One region of the Paenibacillus sp. FSL K6-4396 genome, then DNA from elsewhere that is predicted to be linked to it. Evidence: predicted binding sites of a transcription regulator. Region 1 holds the regulator's gene; each other region holds the start of a gene.
The links. Region 1 encodes LexA, which represses DNA repair genes until DNA is damaged. Its sites were predicted from a motif close to CGAACATATGTTCG; they were not measured.
Positions count from the first base shown of each region.

Region 1 (3,220 bases):
GATCCTATCAGGCGGAGCATGGATGTTTCATTTGTATGTTGAAAGTTTCATATAGAAGAGGTATACTTTAATTAAATTTTGAACAATTTAATTTTAAATAATTAATTGGAGATGTTATTATGGATCAGGCAAAACAACTAGTGACAGAACAACGTACATTTTTTTATACAGGACAAACTAAAAATATCGAGTATCGGATTAATGCACTTCAACAGCTTAGAAAAGGAATTGAAAAGTATCAGCAACGGATTCAAGATGCACTTCGGGCTGATCTGAACAAATCTGAGGCGGAAGCTTACAGTTCCGAGATTCGAATAGTTCTGGGTGAACTGGATTTTGCATTAGAACATCTGCAGGAATGGGCTGCACCCAAACAAGTCCCAACCAATGCGGCTATGCCGGATGGGGTGAGCACCATTTACCCTGAACCATACGGAGTGGCGCTTATTATTGCACCTTGGAACTATCCTTTCCAACTGGCGTTTGGTCCACTGATTGGAGCAATTGCAGCCGGTAACTGTGCAGTTATCAAGCCTTCTGAATTAACACCAGCCGTATCTCGTTTGACGTATGATCTGATTCATGAGATCTTCCCTCAGGAGTATATAGCCGTTATGGAAGGGGAAGTCGAAGCCAGCACAGCATTGTTGAAAGAGAAGTTTGATTATATTTTCTTCACAGGCAGCACGGGTGTTGGTCGCATTGTGATGAAGGCAGCTGCAGAGCACCTGACTCCTGTAACTCTTGAATTAGGTGGTAAGAGTCCTGCTATTGTCCATAGTGACGCAGATCTGAAGCTGGTAGCTCAGCGTATTGTTCGTGGTAAGTTCCTGAATGCAGGCCAAACTTGCGTTGCTCCGGATTATTTGCTTGTACATGAACAAGTTCATGACGAATTGATCAATCTGATTGGCGCAGAGATCAAAGATAAATTTGGGGATGATGTGTTACAAAACGCTGATTTCCCGCATATTGTCAACGAACGTAACTTTAATCGGTTGTCGAAATTCCTCACAGATGGCAAAACGCTAATTGGTGGGCGTTCTGTACGTGAGCAGTTGCTCATTGAGCCGACTGTACTTGGAGATGTGAAATGGGAATCAGCTGTGATGCAAGAAGAGATCTTCGGTCCGATTCTTCCTGTGTTTACGTACAGTGACCTGAATCCTATGCTGGATGAGATTGTTCGCCGGCCAAAACCATTGGCGCTATATCTCTTCACACAGGATGAGCAACTGCAGGATCAGGTTCTGAATCAAGTATCCTTCGGTGGGGGATGTATTAATGACACACTTTCTCATATGACTTCACACTATCTCCCGTTTGGTGGTGTCGGAGAGAGTGGTATGGGCTCATATCACGGACAACAGAGCTTTGATGTGTTCTCGCATCACAAGAGTGTTCTGAAACGCAGTGAATAATTAGCCGCATAAATAACATAAACATGAAAAAAAGAGGTTGCCCTGTTCATCAGGGCAACCTCTTTCGTATTTCATTACATCTAGTTTTGTTACTCAAGTTAAATATTAATGAATATCTCGGAAAAGGCCAATGACTTTACCCAGAATACTAACATGTTTCAAACGTAAAGGTTCGAAGGTCGCATTCTCCGGTTGAAGGCGAATATGATCTTTCTCTTTATAGAACGTTTTCACTGTAGCTTCATCGTCTTCAGTCATTGCAACGACGATATCACCGTTATCAGCAGTTTGCTGTTGACGGACAATAACGTAATCTCCGTTAACGATTCCAGCTTCCACCATACTATCTCCGACTACCGAAAGCATAAACACTTTCTGTTCGCCTACATAATGTGTAGGGAGAGGGAAGTAGTCTTCAATGTTCTCGGTTGCAGTGATTGGAACCCCGGCTGTAACCTTACCAACAACAGGAATACGTGCAACGCTATGAGCAAATTGATGAGAATGCTCAGACTCTTCCTGGCTCAGAAGCTCAATGGCTCTTGGCTTGGTAGGGTCGCGTCGGATCAAACCTTTTTTCTCCAAACGATCCAAATGTCCATGTACTGTTGAGCTGGAAGCCAGTCCAACCGCTTCACCAATTTCCCGTACGGAAGGAGGATACCCCTTCAACCGGACTTCATTTCGTATAAACTCCAGAATAGCCTGCTGCCTGCTGGATATCTTCGACATACCGTATCAACCCCATTTTAGTAACGTTTGGGAAAATTATAACATAGAACCTCCGTTCGTACAAACATAAGTTCTAAATAAAATAGCATTAAATCAGTGTTTTTTAACTTATAGAACAGTAATTGTCCAAAAGTCAGAGCATAATACTGCAAATGCTTTGCAAAAGGAAGTGAAATAAGAAATTTCTCCTTCTAAAAAAGAAGCGAACAATTGTTCTGAAAATCTATTGAACAAAACAAGTGTTCGTGTTATATTGATTTCAACAGATAGGAACAAACGTTTGGAGGCGGGTATTTAATGAGATATTCTACTTATCAAAGCATTTATGAACCAATGAATTCGGAACTGGTGAAGTCTAACATAGGGAACTACAAGAAGGTTTTAGCGCGTTTCAAGATTTCTTCATGGATGTTAAAGGTAGCCATTACCTCTATGATTATATTTATTGGATGCAGCACCGTTTTAACTGTATTTGCTGGCAATGAGAATGATGTTCTGCCTGGAGGGAAGATTGCCGTTTCACAAGGGGAAACCTTATGGAGTATTTCTTTGGAACATAAACCGACGAATATGGATACACGTATTTATATAGAAGCAATTAAGAAAGTGAATCAACTTCATACGACTTCCATCCAAGTGGGTCAAGTACTAGCTCTACCGCAATTTGCAGAATAAAATGCACGTCAATGAGTGTTAGCGCGTGTCAGCTTGACAAGCAGCCTTTATAATGGCAAAGTTAATATGACTTTGTATTTTTGGAGGGGACAAGCTTGGATATAGATAGTCTGGTAGCACGCATTAACGAATTGGCTCGTAAGCAAAAGTCCACTGGATTGTCAGAGGAAGAACTTGCTGAACGTGCCGAGCTAAGAGAGATTTATTTGAGCAATATTCGCAGCAATTTCAGACAACAACTGGATACCATTGAGATTGTTGATGATGAGAATGACAAAGGCCACCAAGGCAAACTCAAACACTAACGAAACCTAATGATATCATTATGATATTTAGGTTTCTTCCTGTTATTTTGAGTGTGCAATTTATAGGGGGAAATGTTGGTTTGCAAT
Region 1 is NZ_JBBOCR010000001.1:4,115,263-4,118,482, reverse strand. Features, by position in the region: partial or broken gene MHB85_RS31205 (helix-turn-helix domain-containing protein) at 1-17, shown strand, start outside; gene MHB85_RS17820 (aldehyde dehydrogenase) at 120-1,421, shown strand; gene lexA (transcriptional repressor LexA) at 1,527-2,153, opposite strand; gene MHB85_RS17810 (LysM peptidoglycan-binding domain-containing protein) at 2,451-2,828, shown strand; gene MHB85_RS17805 (DUF896 domain-containing protein) at 2,924-3,133, shown strand.

Region 2 (3,220 bases), 1.9 Mb from region 1:
AAACTGTGTACGAGCGCTTCCCAACTTGCTTCAATTACGTTCTCGGATACACCGACAGTGTTCCATGTGTTTTCCGTATTTTTGGATTCGATCAATACACGAACTTTGGCAGCTGTGGCATCCTTCTCATCCAGAACACGCACTTTGTAGTCCGACAGATGCATGTTGGCAAGCGAAGGGAAGTATTGCACCAGCGCTTTCCGAAGGGCGTTATCGAGTGCGTTAACCGGACCATTGCCCTCAGCAGCGGTATAAGCGCTTGTTCCAGCGATATTCACTTTGACAAAAGCTTCAGAAACAACGGATTTGCCCGCTGTTTTCTCCACAAGCATTTTGAATGATTCAAACGTGAACAATTCTTTCATGTCACCGTTTGCTTCACGAATTAACAATTCAAGCGAAGCATCTGCACCTTCGAACTGGTAACCCTGATGCTCCAGGTCTTTGATCTTCTCAATAATCTGACGTGAATTGGCATTGCTTGGATCGAACTCAAGCCCCAGTTCCTGTGCTTTGGATACAATGTTACTTTGTCCGGCAAGTTCAGAGACCAGCACACGTTGTTTGTTACCAACCAGTTCAGGCACGATGTGTTCATAGGTACGTGAATCCCGCAGGATGGCAGAGACGTGAATTCCACCTTTGTGAGCAAAAGCAGCATTGCCGACATAAGGCTGATTAATCGGCATATTCACATTGGCAATCTCGCTAACATAACGAGCCACGTTTGTAAGTTGTCTCATGGAATCTTCAGTAACACATTCATAGCCAAGTTTCAGTTGCAGGTTCGGGATAATGGATGCGAGATTGGCGTTACCGCAACGCTCTCCATAACCGTTCATCGTTCCTTGCACCTGACGGGCTCCGGCTTGTACAGCGCTGAGTGTGTTGGCCACAGCCAGTTCACAATCATTATGTGTATGGATGCCGAGATGGGCATGAGGCAGGCTTCTATGCAGTGTGGATACGATCTCGTGCACCTCGTTTGGCATCGTCCCCCCGTTGGTATCACACATGACGAGCCAGTCCGCTCCTGCCTCGTGGGCCTTGGTCAAGACCGCTTGAGCATACTCCGGGTTATGTTTGAATCCGTCAAAGAAGTGTTCTGCATCAAAGATGACTTCCATACCATTCTGTTTCAGATAGGCGATGGAATCATAGATCATGGACAAGTTTTCTTCCAATGTAGTTTGCAAAGCGGTATGCACATGGAAGTCCCATGATTTACCGACCAGGGTTGCAGCCTGAGCACCAGATTCGATCATGCGCTTCAGGTTGGCGTCTTCACTAGCAACGCTGCCTTTACGGCGGGTACTGCCAAAAGCAACAACCTTTGCGTTCAGGTTTAATTCCTTGACTCTTTTGAAAAACTCAATGTCCTTGGTATTGCTGCCGGGAATTCCGCCTTCAATATAATGTACACCCAGGTCATCAAGCTTCTTGGCAATTTTGAGTTTGTCGTCTGCCGATAAGCTGACACCCTCCCCTTGTGTGCCGTCACGTAAAGTCGTATCGAAGATGGAAATGGCCTTTGACATGAAGATCCTCCTTTGAGATAAAGCGCTCTTTTAAAAGTATGGATTGTAAGTTGGGAAAAGCTGTTAAGTACGTTAGTGGACGAATCCTTCGATTCGGCAACGCTACACTGTGTTAAACTGGGTGCGCTGATTTGTCCTAAAATCGTCAATTTGTATAATTAATTATTATATCACCATTATAGCCAAATGCTACATCGAAATCGCAGTATCATGTAACAATTAACGGATTTTAGAGAAAAAAGAAGGATGTTAATCATAATCCGGATGTATGTTATAATCTATTATTGAGTTTTAATTGGAATATATGGAAGAAAAGGAGGGCTTATTTTGAGTTTTGTATGGGAAAATACGGTTATTGCCCTGGTCACTTTGATATTTTTTGTGAGTGTAGGCTGGTTGATTATTCGGTCTCTGATCAGATCTCGCAGAAAATAAATGTTCGTGACTGAATTAACATAACGGGTTTGATATACTATAGAAGAAAGAAATTCGTTTCATTAATTAGTGTGCAAGAAAGGGCGGGGGTTCATGATGTCTTCAGACGGCAATCCTCCAGCGAATGTGGATCAATACTATCCTACAGCCGGACGGGTGATTCTGCATGTCGATATGAATGCTTTCTACTGCTCTGTACATGAAGCCGAGGAACCAGATTTATATAGAGGAAAAGCAACGGCCGTTGCGGGCAGCAGTGAACTGCGAAAGGGTGTAATTGTAACCTGCTCATATGCCGCTCGTAATCGAGGCATCTCAACAGGAATGGTTGTCCACCAAGCCTTGAAAAAGTGCCCTGATCTCATTGTGATTCGTCCTGATTTTCATTTATATCGTCAATATTCAAGAGCTTTCATGCAGATTGCGTATAGTTATACCCCTCAACTTGAGGCAACGTCCATTGATGAATGTTATCTTGATATTACAGGGTCAAGGCAATTCGGGAATCCAATGGAGATTGCGGAGAGCATTCAGCGTAGAATCAAGGATGAATTGGGGCTGCCATGTTCCATTGGCATTGCCCCCAATAAATTATTGGCAAAAATGGCTTCGGATCTGAAAAAACCAAACGGTATCTCCATTCTACGTATGAGGGACGTACCCCGGATTCTTTGGCACAGGCCATGTAACGAGATGTTTGGCATTGGCAAAAAAACGGCTGAAAAGCTGAAAAAACTGGGCATTGAAACGATTGGTCAATTGGCCAAGTCGGATGAGAACATGTTGACCGAACTATTCGGAGTTAATGGAGCATGGCTCAAAAATTCTGCGAATGGCATTAACCATTCCGCAGTTCACGCGGAACGGGAAGCCAATAAATCCATTGGACATACAACCACTTTACCGGCGGATGTATCGGATATGAATGAGATTCATCGTGTGTTCCTCAATATAAGTGACCAGGTAGCCAGAAGATTGCGTAAGCACGAAATGTTCAGCCAGGGTATTCAGATTACGATCCGCACACCGGATATGAAGACAATCACCCGATCACGTTTAATGGAAGTTCCTACGGAGGATGCAACGGTCATTTACCGTGAGGCCTGTAAACTATTTGAGAAGCATTGGGGTAGTGGCAAGCCTGTACGCATGCTGGGTGTGACACTTCAGAACCTGATTCCGAGAGAAGAATCCGCTGTGCAGATGGACTTGTTTGAATATGAGCAGAAGCCCAAGAAGGACAATCT
Region 2 is NZ_JBBOCR010000001.1:2,256,994-2,260,213, forward strand. Features, by position in the region: gene cimA (citramalate synthase) at 1-1,538, opposite strand, end outside; gene MHB85_RS10300 (DNA polymerase IV) at 2,070-3,220, shown strand, end outside.
Region 2: the regulator LexA is predicted to act here: its motif matches at 1,967-1,980, upstream of MHB85_RS10300 (DNA polymerase IV).

Region 3 (3,220 bases), 350 kb from region 1:
ATCCCATGTTTGACCCCATTTTCAACGAGTGGCTGCAAAATCATACGAGGGATACGGACCGAGAGAAGCTCTTTGGGTACATCGATATCAAAAGTGATCGTTTTTTTTCGCATATGAATAATGGACATGTAATGATTCACAAAACGAAGCTCTTCACCCAGCGTCGAATCCATATCTTCAATACGATGAATATAACGGCAGTAGGAAGCCAGCTCCAAGGTCATGGCTGTGACCGATTCATAATCCTTTACACTCGATTTGCTCTGGATATAGTTGAGACAGTTGTATAGGAAATGGGGATTGATCTGAGCCTGATACTGCTTGAGTCTGGCCTCTTTGACGGAAAGTTCTCCAATAAGGACCTGCTCAATTAATGTCTGCGTATTCTCAGCCATTCGGTTGAACGATCGACCCAGGATTTTAAATTCCATAATTTGAGTTTCGTCGACACGGCTGGAGAAATCTCCCCGGTCAAACCGGTCGATCGCTTTACGCAACCGAATAATGGGTTGTTGAATCTGATTACGCAGAGCCAAGATGTACAAAAGCGAAAGAAGCAGCAGGGCTACAAGTGCCAGCACAAACAGCGTATTGTTACGTGAAATTGATTGCTGAAGCTGATTGGTTGGATGATAGTCGATAAAGTACAAATCCAGAATACTTGCTTTCATATAAGTGATGAAGTAATTCCTGTCCTGAAAGGAGATTTCAAAGAAACCTCTGTCATTTCTGAGCTGTGGAACAACCTGAGCATCAGCCTGGGCAAGTTCAAGGGAGCCTGAACCTCGAATGGCTGTTTTAAAATGGGAATCATACAGCATCGGTGTTCCGGATGTATAATCAGACATCATTTTCTGCAAAACATCTAATGAGATCCTGATCTCGATATACATCGGCCCTCGATGTCCCTTGGTGAGATGTGAATAATAACCTGTACCATCCTTGTTCATATGTAATATCCATTGATCGAGCGGATCTTTGGACATGGAGAATGATCGAAATGAAAACTGGGGATCAGAAGATACCGTGTCCTTTTGATCCGGATAATACAAAATAATGGTATTGTTCCATGAGGTGGAAGCACTGTTTAATGCCAGCTTCTCAATGAGCTCCAGCTTGGCCTTGTATTTAGCAAAATCATTTCCGTAATGAAGAACATATGTATAACCTCTGACGGATTGATCCTCTGATAATGTTAGCGCATTCATTAATACCTGCTCAAATTGATTCGATAGCTGGGAGGACATGAATCGCACTTCGCCCAATTTATTCTTTTCTAACTCTCGTTGAATATCTCCCACATTTAATCGATAGATCCACCAGAAGATCAGTACAATCAGCATAAACATCAAAACTAGACCGAGTGCCAGCTTTGAAAAAATAGAGCCGTTCTCTGTGGGACACTTTTCCTTCAACATGTCATTTCCTCCTGTAGAATAAGAACGATCATCTCTAGCTTTATTCTACAATATCTAGCTTTATAAGGGGAGGGAACATGAGGACAAGGGGCTTACAGAAGACACCACTTAAAGGTGGATGTCAACGATCTGAACCCTGGAGCTGCGTAATTCTATAGTAAATGGGGTTTGTATAAATCGGACGCTCCGAATTCGATGGTCCTATGCCAAATATAAATATTTACCTCTTGCATAAAGAACACATGTTCGGTTTATAATATATAGAAACATACGTTCTTAAATGTACAGGAGTGATTTCAGTGTGGACTAAGCAGCGAACCATTATGCTCATTGATATGCAGAGTTTTTATGCTTCAGTCGAAAAGGCAAAAATGCCCCAATACAAAAATAAACCACTCGCCGTTGCAGGCGATCCAGCAAGACGTTCTGGCATTATCCTTGCCGCTTGTCCGTTGGCCAAAGCTAAAGGTGTATCTACCGCGGAACCACTCTGGCAGTCTCTTCAGAAATGCCCTGAACTGATCATTGTAAAACCTCACATGCAAGAATATATCGAAGTTTCCACTCAGATCATGTCCATTATTGAGGAATTCACCGATCTGGTCGAGCCATACAGTATAGACGAATTATTTGCTGATGTTACAGGGTCTATGCATCTATTTGGTAATGATCCAGTCGATCTGGCCAAACAAATTCAAGACAAAATCTATAATGAAACAGGGGTTTATGCAAGAGCAGGAATTGGTGAAAACAAAATTATCAGTAAATTGTGCTGCGATATGATTGCTAAAAAAGCGGAGGGTGGCATTTTTCACTTAAAGAAAGAGGAGTTGCATCTTCACATTGGAGATAAGCCCATCCGCGATATGTGGGGGATTGGCTCAAGAATGGAAAAACATCTGTGGAAGATGGGTATCCGAACCATTAAAGACCTGGCGAATACGCCTCTTTCCAAATTAAGAAGCAAGTGGGGTGTTAATGGAGAAGTCATCTGGAGAGTCGCCAATGGACTCGACAATTCGCCGGTAACCGTCAACACACACAGCACACAAAAGGATATCGGAAACGGAATGACCCTGCCTAGGGATTTCACAGAAGCATGGGAGATCGAAGTGGTTATTCTCGATATCTGTACAGAAGTGTGCAGAAGAGCCCGTAAAAAAGGGCTGATGGGTAGTGTCATATCTGTGAGTGTATCGGGAGCAGATTTTGATCACCCCACTGGTTTTCACAGGCAAGTTAAACTGTCTGATCCTACAAACATAACCGTTGATTTGTGCAAGATCGCCAAACGCATATTCCATCAACATTGGGATGGGCAACCTGTGCGCCGTGTAGGCGTATCCCTGTCTCAATTATCCAACGCGGATACATATCAACTATCTTTCTTTGATGATCAAGAGCAGAAACGAGCCATTGATCAGGTGATGGACAACATTAAGGATCGATATGGCGACATTGCCATTCTTCGAGCGAGCTCCATTACGGCTGCGGGTCAAGCGATTGATAGAGCATCTAAAATTGGGGGGCATTACAAATGAGCAAAAAACTGGAGGCCAATGGATTATGGGAATCGAGCCGCATGATGCTTCCACAACATAAAGAACGAATTATACAGCATCGTACTCAAATTCATCATCAAGCGAAACCACTGATTCATGAAGATGAGTGGGAGATTATTGCTCAACATATAGATATGTCCCTCAACTATACGTTGCAAGCCACCTTTGAAGTGTTTAATGAGTCAGGCAATCGGTATATACACGGAATCGTCACTTCAGTCAGCGCCTTTGGAAAAAAAA
Region 3 is NZ_JBBOCR010000001.1:3,761,947-3,765,166, forward strand. Features, by position in the region: gene MHB85_RS16285 (sensor histidine kinase) at 1-1,418, opposite strand, end outside; gene MHB85_RS16290 (DNA polymerase IV) at 1,742-2,959, shown strand; gene MHB85_RS16295 (YolD-like family protein) at 2,956-3,220, shown strand, end outside.
Region 3: the regulator LexA is predicted to act here: its motif matches at 1,654-1,667, upstream of MHB85_RS16290 (DNA polymerase IV).

Region 4 (3,220 bases), 1.6 Mb from region 1:
TCCGCTGTCGCTCGTCAGCTACAATGATTTCCTCCAGATCCTTCTTCATAAACGTATTACCTTGAGTCATCCTGTATTTAATCATCACATCTTCAAGAACCGTAATAGAGTGGATACCAAAAGTGATTCGATAACGAGCTTGCCTGCTCTTCGTTCGTTCTACACGTGTAATAATAAGTTCTTCGTTGTCCGGAAATTGGGATAGGCCATCCTGTTCTGCTTCTTCATACAAATCCTCGTCATGTTGATCCATTCAGGTCTCCCCTTTCATAACATTTTCATTCTGACTACGCCAAGCACATCTTCACATAAGACAAAGAACACTAATAATACAAAAGGCCGGGAAGTCAGCCCGGCCTTTATCTCCACAGTTATCTCTGACAGTCAGCGTGCCAACAGCCCCTGTCCATTGGGACAGGGGCTGTTGGACACCGAGAGCACTCCCACCATAATTCCTTATCCAAATCGAGCCAAGCTCAATCAGGCAAGTTTACGGAGTCCAGAGGGGAACACCCTCAGGGTCCTCCCTACATGGGAGGTTTTGAGAGATTACTCGTTGATTTCAAACAATTCTTGTTCTTCTGCTGCTTCTTTTTGTTGCTCTTCAGTAGTTGGCGCAGGAACTGCAGTAACCAAGTTACTGGCTACACGAATTTTTTGTTCAATGATGTCAGCAATATCTTTATGCTCTTTCATGAACTGCTTTGCGTTCTCACGACCTTGTCCTAAACGCTCGCCTTCGTAGGAGTACCATGCACCACTTTTATTAACGATGTCCAGCTCTGTACCAATGTCAATGATACTGCCTTCTCTCGAAATACCCTCGCCATACATGATATCCACTTCCGCTTGTTTAAACGGAGGTGCCACTTTGTTTTTCACAACTTTAATACGAGTACGGTTACCAATCATGTCATTGCCTGATTTGATACTCTCAATACGACGCACATCCAGACGTACTGTGGAATAAAACTTCAGAGCACGACCACCAGGTGTTGTTTCCGGGTTACCAAACATAACGCCGACTTTCTCACGAAGCTGGTTAATGAAGATTGCGATTGTTTTGGATTTGCTGATTGCACCAGACAGTTTACGCAGCGCCTGAGACATCAAACGCGCTTGCAAACCAACGTGTGAATCGCCCATTTCGCCTTCAATCTCTGCTTTTGGAACCAATGCGGCTACAGAGTCAATAACAACGATATCTACTGCACCACTGCGTACAAGAGCTTCTGCAATTTCCAGCCCTTGCTCACCCGTATCTGGCTGAGACAGAAGCAATTCATCAATATTAACACCAAGTTTGCTTGCGTATTGTGGGTCAAGAGCATGCTCGGCATCGATAAATGCAGCTTGTCCACCCGCTCGTTGTACTTCAGCGATAGCATGCAATGCTACGGTTGTTTTACCCGAAGACTCAGGTCCATATATTTCAACAATACGGCCTTTAGGCAAGCCGCCTGTTCCTAATGCAATATCCAAAGCCAAGGAACCGCTGGGAATAATTTCCACATTCATATGAGTGGACTCACCCAGTTTCATGATGGATCCTTTACCAAATTGCTTCTCTATTTGACGGAGCGCCATATCAAGCGCGGCACGACGGTCTGACAATAAGCTCACACCCTTTACTGTTTATAAGATAATGATACCTTGTTTTAACACGTTTGCCAAGCTTTTTTTCGAACATACATTCGTTTTTTTGTGAAGGCCGAGGCGCCTCTTCCTCAAGGAAACTTTCCATTAAACAGAAAAAAGAACCGTAAACAAGGCTGTAAAGCCTAATTCTACGGTTCTTCCGTCTTCCTTAATTATACTTGCTTGGAACTGTAAATGCAATCGAAGCTATTAACTAATCAATCCATCGCCACAAGTTTTTGCCATAAGCGATAGAGAATCGCTTTGGCTGAACGAATGCGAACTGTCTCACGATTCCCATTAATACGCAGCTCATGAATCTCCGTCTCTTTTCCACGTTCAGCAAGAGCGATGAAGACAAGTCCGGGTGGTTTACGTTCCGAATATCCCGGTCCAGCTACACCGGTAACAGCCAAGCCAAAATCAGCATCGCCAATCATGCGGACCTGCTCAGCAAGCACTTTTGCAACCTCTGGACTTACCGCTCCAGGTGCATCTTCACCTTCCAGATAATCATGAGGCACATTCAGCAGCTTTTCTTTAATTTCATTGGAGTAACAAACAATTCCACCTTTGAGCATTGACGCACTTCCGGGTACAGAGGTCAGACTTTGCATGACAAGCCCCCCTGTACAGCTCTCAGCAGCGCTGAGCGTCAGCCCCATGTCAGACATCATGGTTACAATCGTGTACTCTATAGGCACATCCTCGTTCGCGTAGAGATGTTCTGTCAAACGCTCGCGAATCTGAACTTCCATCGCATCCAGCTTCAGCTTCGCCTCTCCCTCACTCGCAGCCTTCGTGGAGACACGTACCGTAACTTCACCTTCGCTCGCGTAAGGAGCAATCGTAGGGTCTGTCTGCGCGTCAATCAGATCCAATAGTCGATCTTCCAGAGCAGATTCACCAATACCTGCGAATTTGAGCATTCGGGAATAGATCGGCATCTCTTCTGTGAGTACATGCTGGAACAGCCAAGGTTTGACTTCCTGTTCAAACATTGGAATCAACTCTTTAGGTGGTCCAGGCATCACGACATAATATTTGTCATTGTCAGAAATCGCATTTCCTGCCGCAAGGCCCGTTTCATTGGCCAGAGGTGTTCCTCCATCAATAACGATCGCCTGACGTCGGTTATTCTCTGTCATGTCCACATTACGATCTCTGAAAAAGCTCTCAATTTTGTCCATCGCCATTCGATCTGTATGCAGTTTCCGGTTAAGAACAGCTGCGAGCGCATCCTTGGTCAGATCATCTTGGGTAGGTCCGATGCCACCGGAAAATAAAATAACGTCTGCACGGCCCTGCGCAATGCGAATAGCTTCACTAAGTCGATTCAGGTTATCCCCAACCACCGTTTGGAAATATACATCGATCCCCATCGCAGCCAATTCACGGGATAGGTATCTGGCATTGGTATTGACGATTTGTCCAAGCAGTAGCTCTGTGCCAACTGCAATGATTTCTGCCTTCATTGAGCATCCTCCTGTACACGTGGTGAGTGATCAAAGGGCAATAGGATAATTTCCTATTGCCCCTGACCCAATGCTTCCTTCATGATTACCCATTTAAGAACAAACCA
Region 4 is NZ_JBBOCR010000001.1:2,536,671-2,539,890, reverse strand. Features, by position in the region: gene MHB85_RS11540 (regulatory protein RecX) at 1-253, opposite strand, end outside; gene recA (recombinase RecA) at 550-1,614, opposite strand; gene MHB85_RS11530 (competence/damage-inducible protein A) at 1,857-3,113, opposite strand.
Region 4: the regulator LexA is predicted to act here: its motif matches at 1,684-1,697, upstream of recA (recombinase RecA).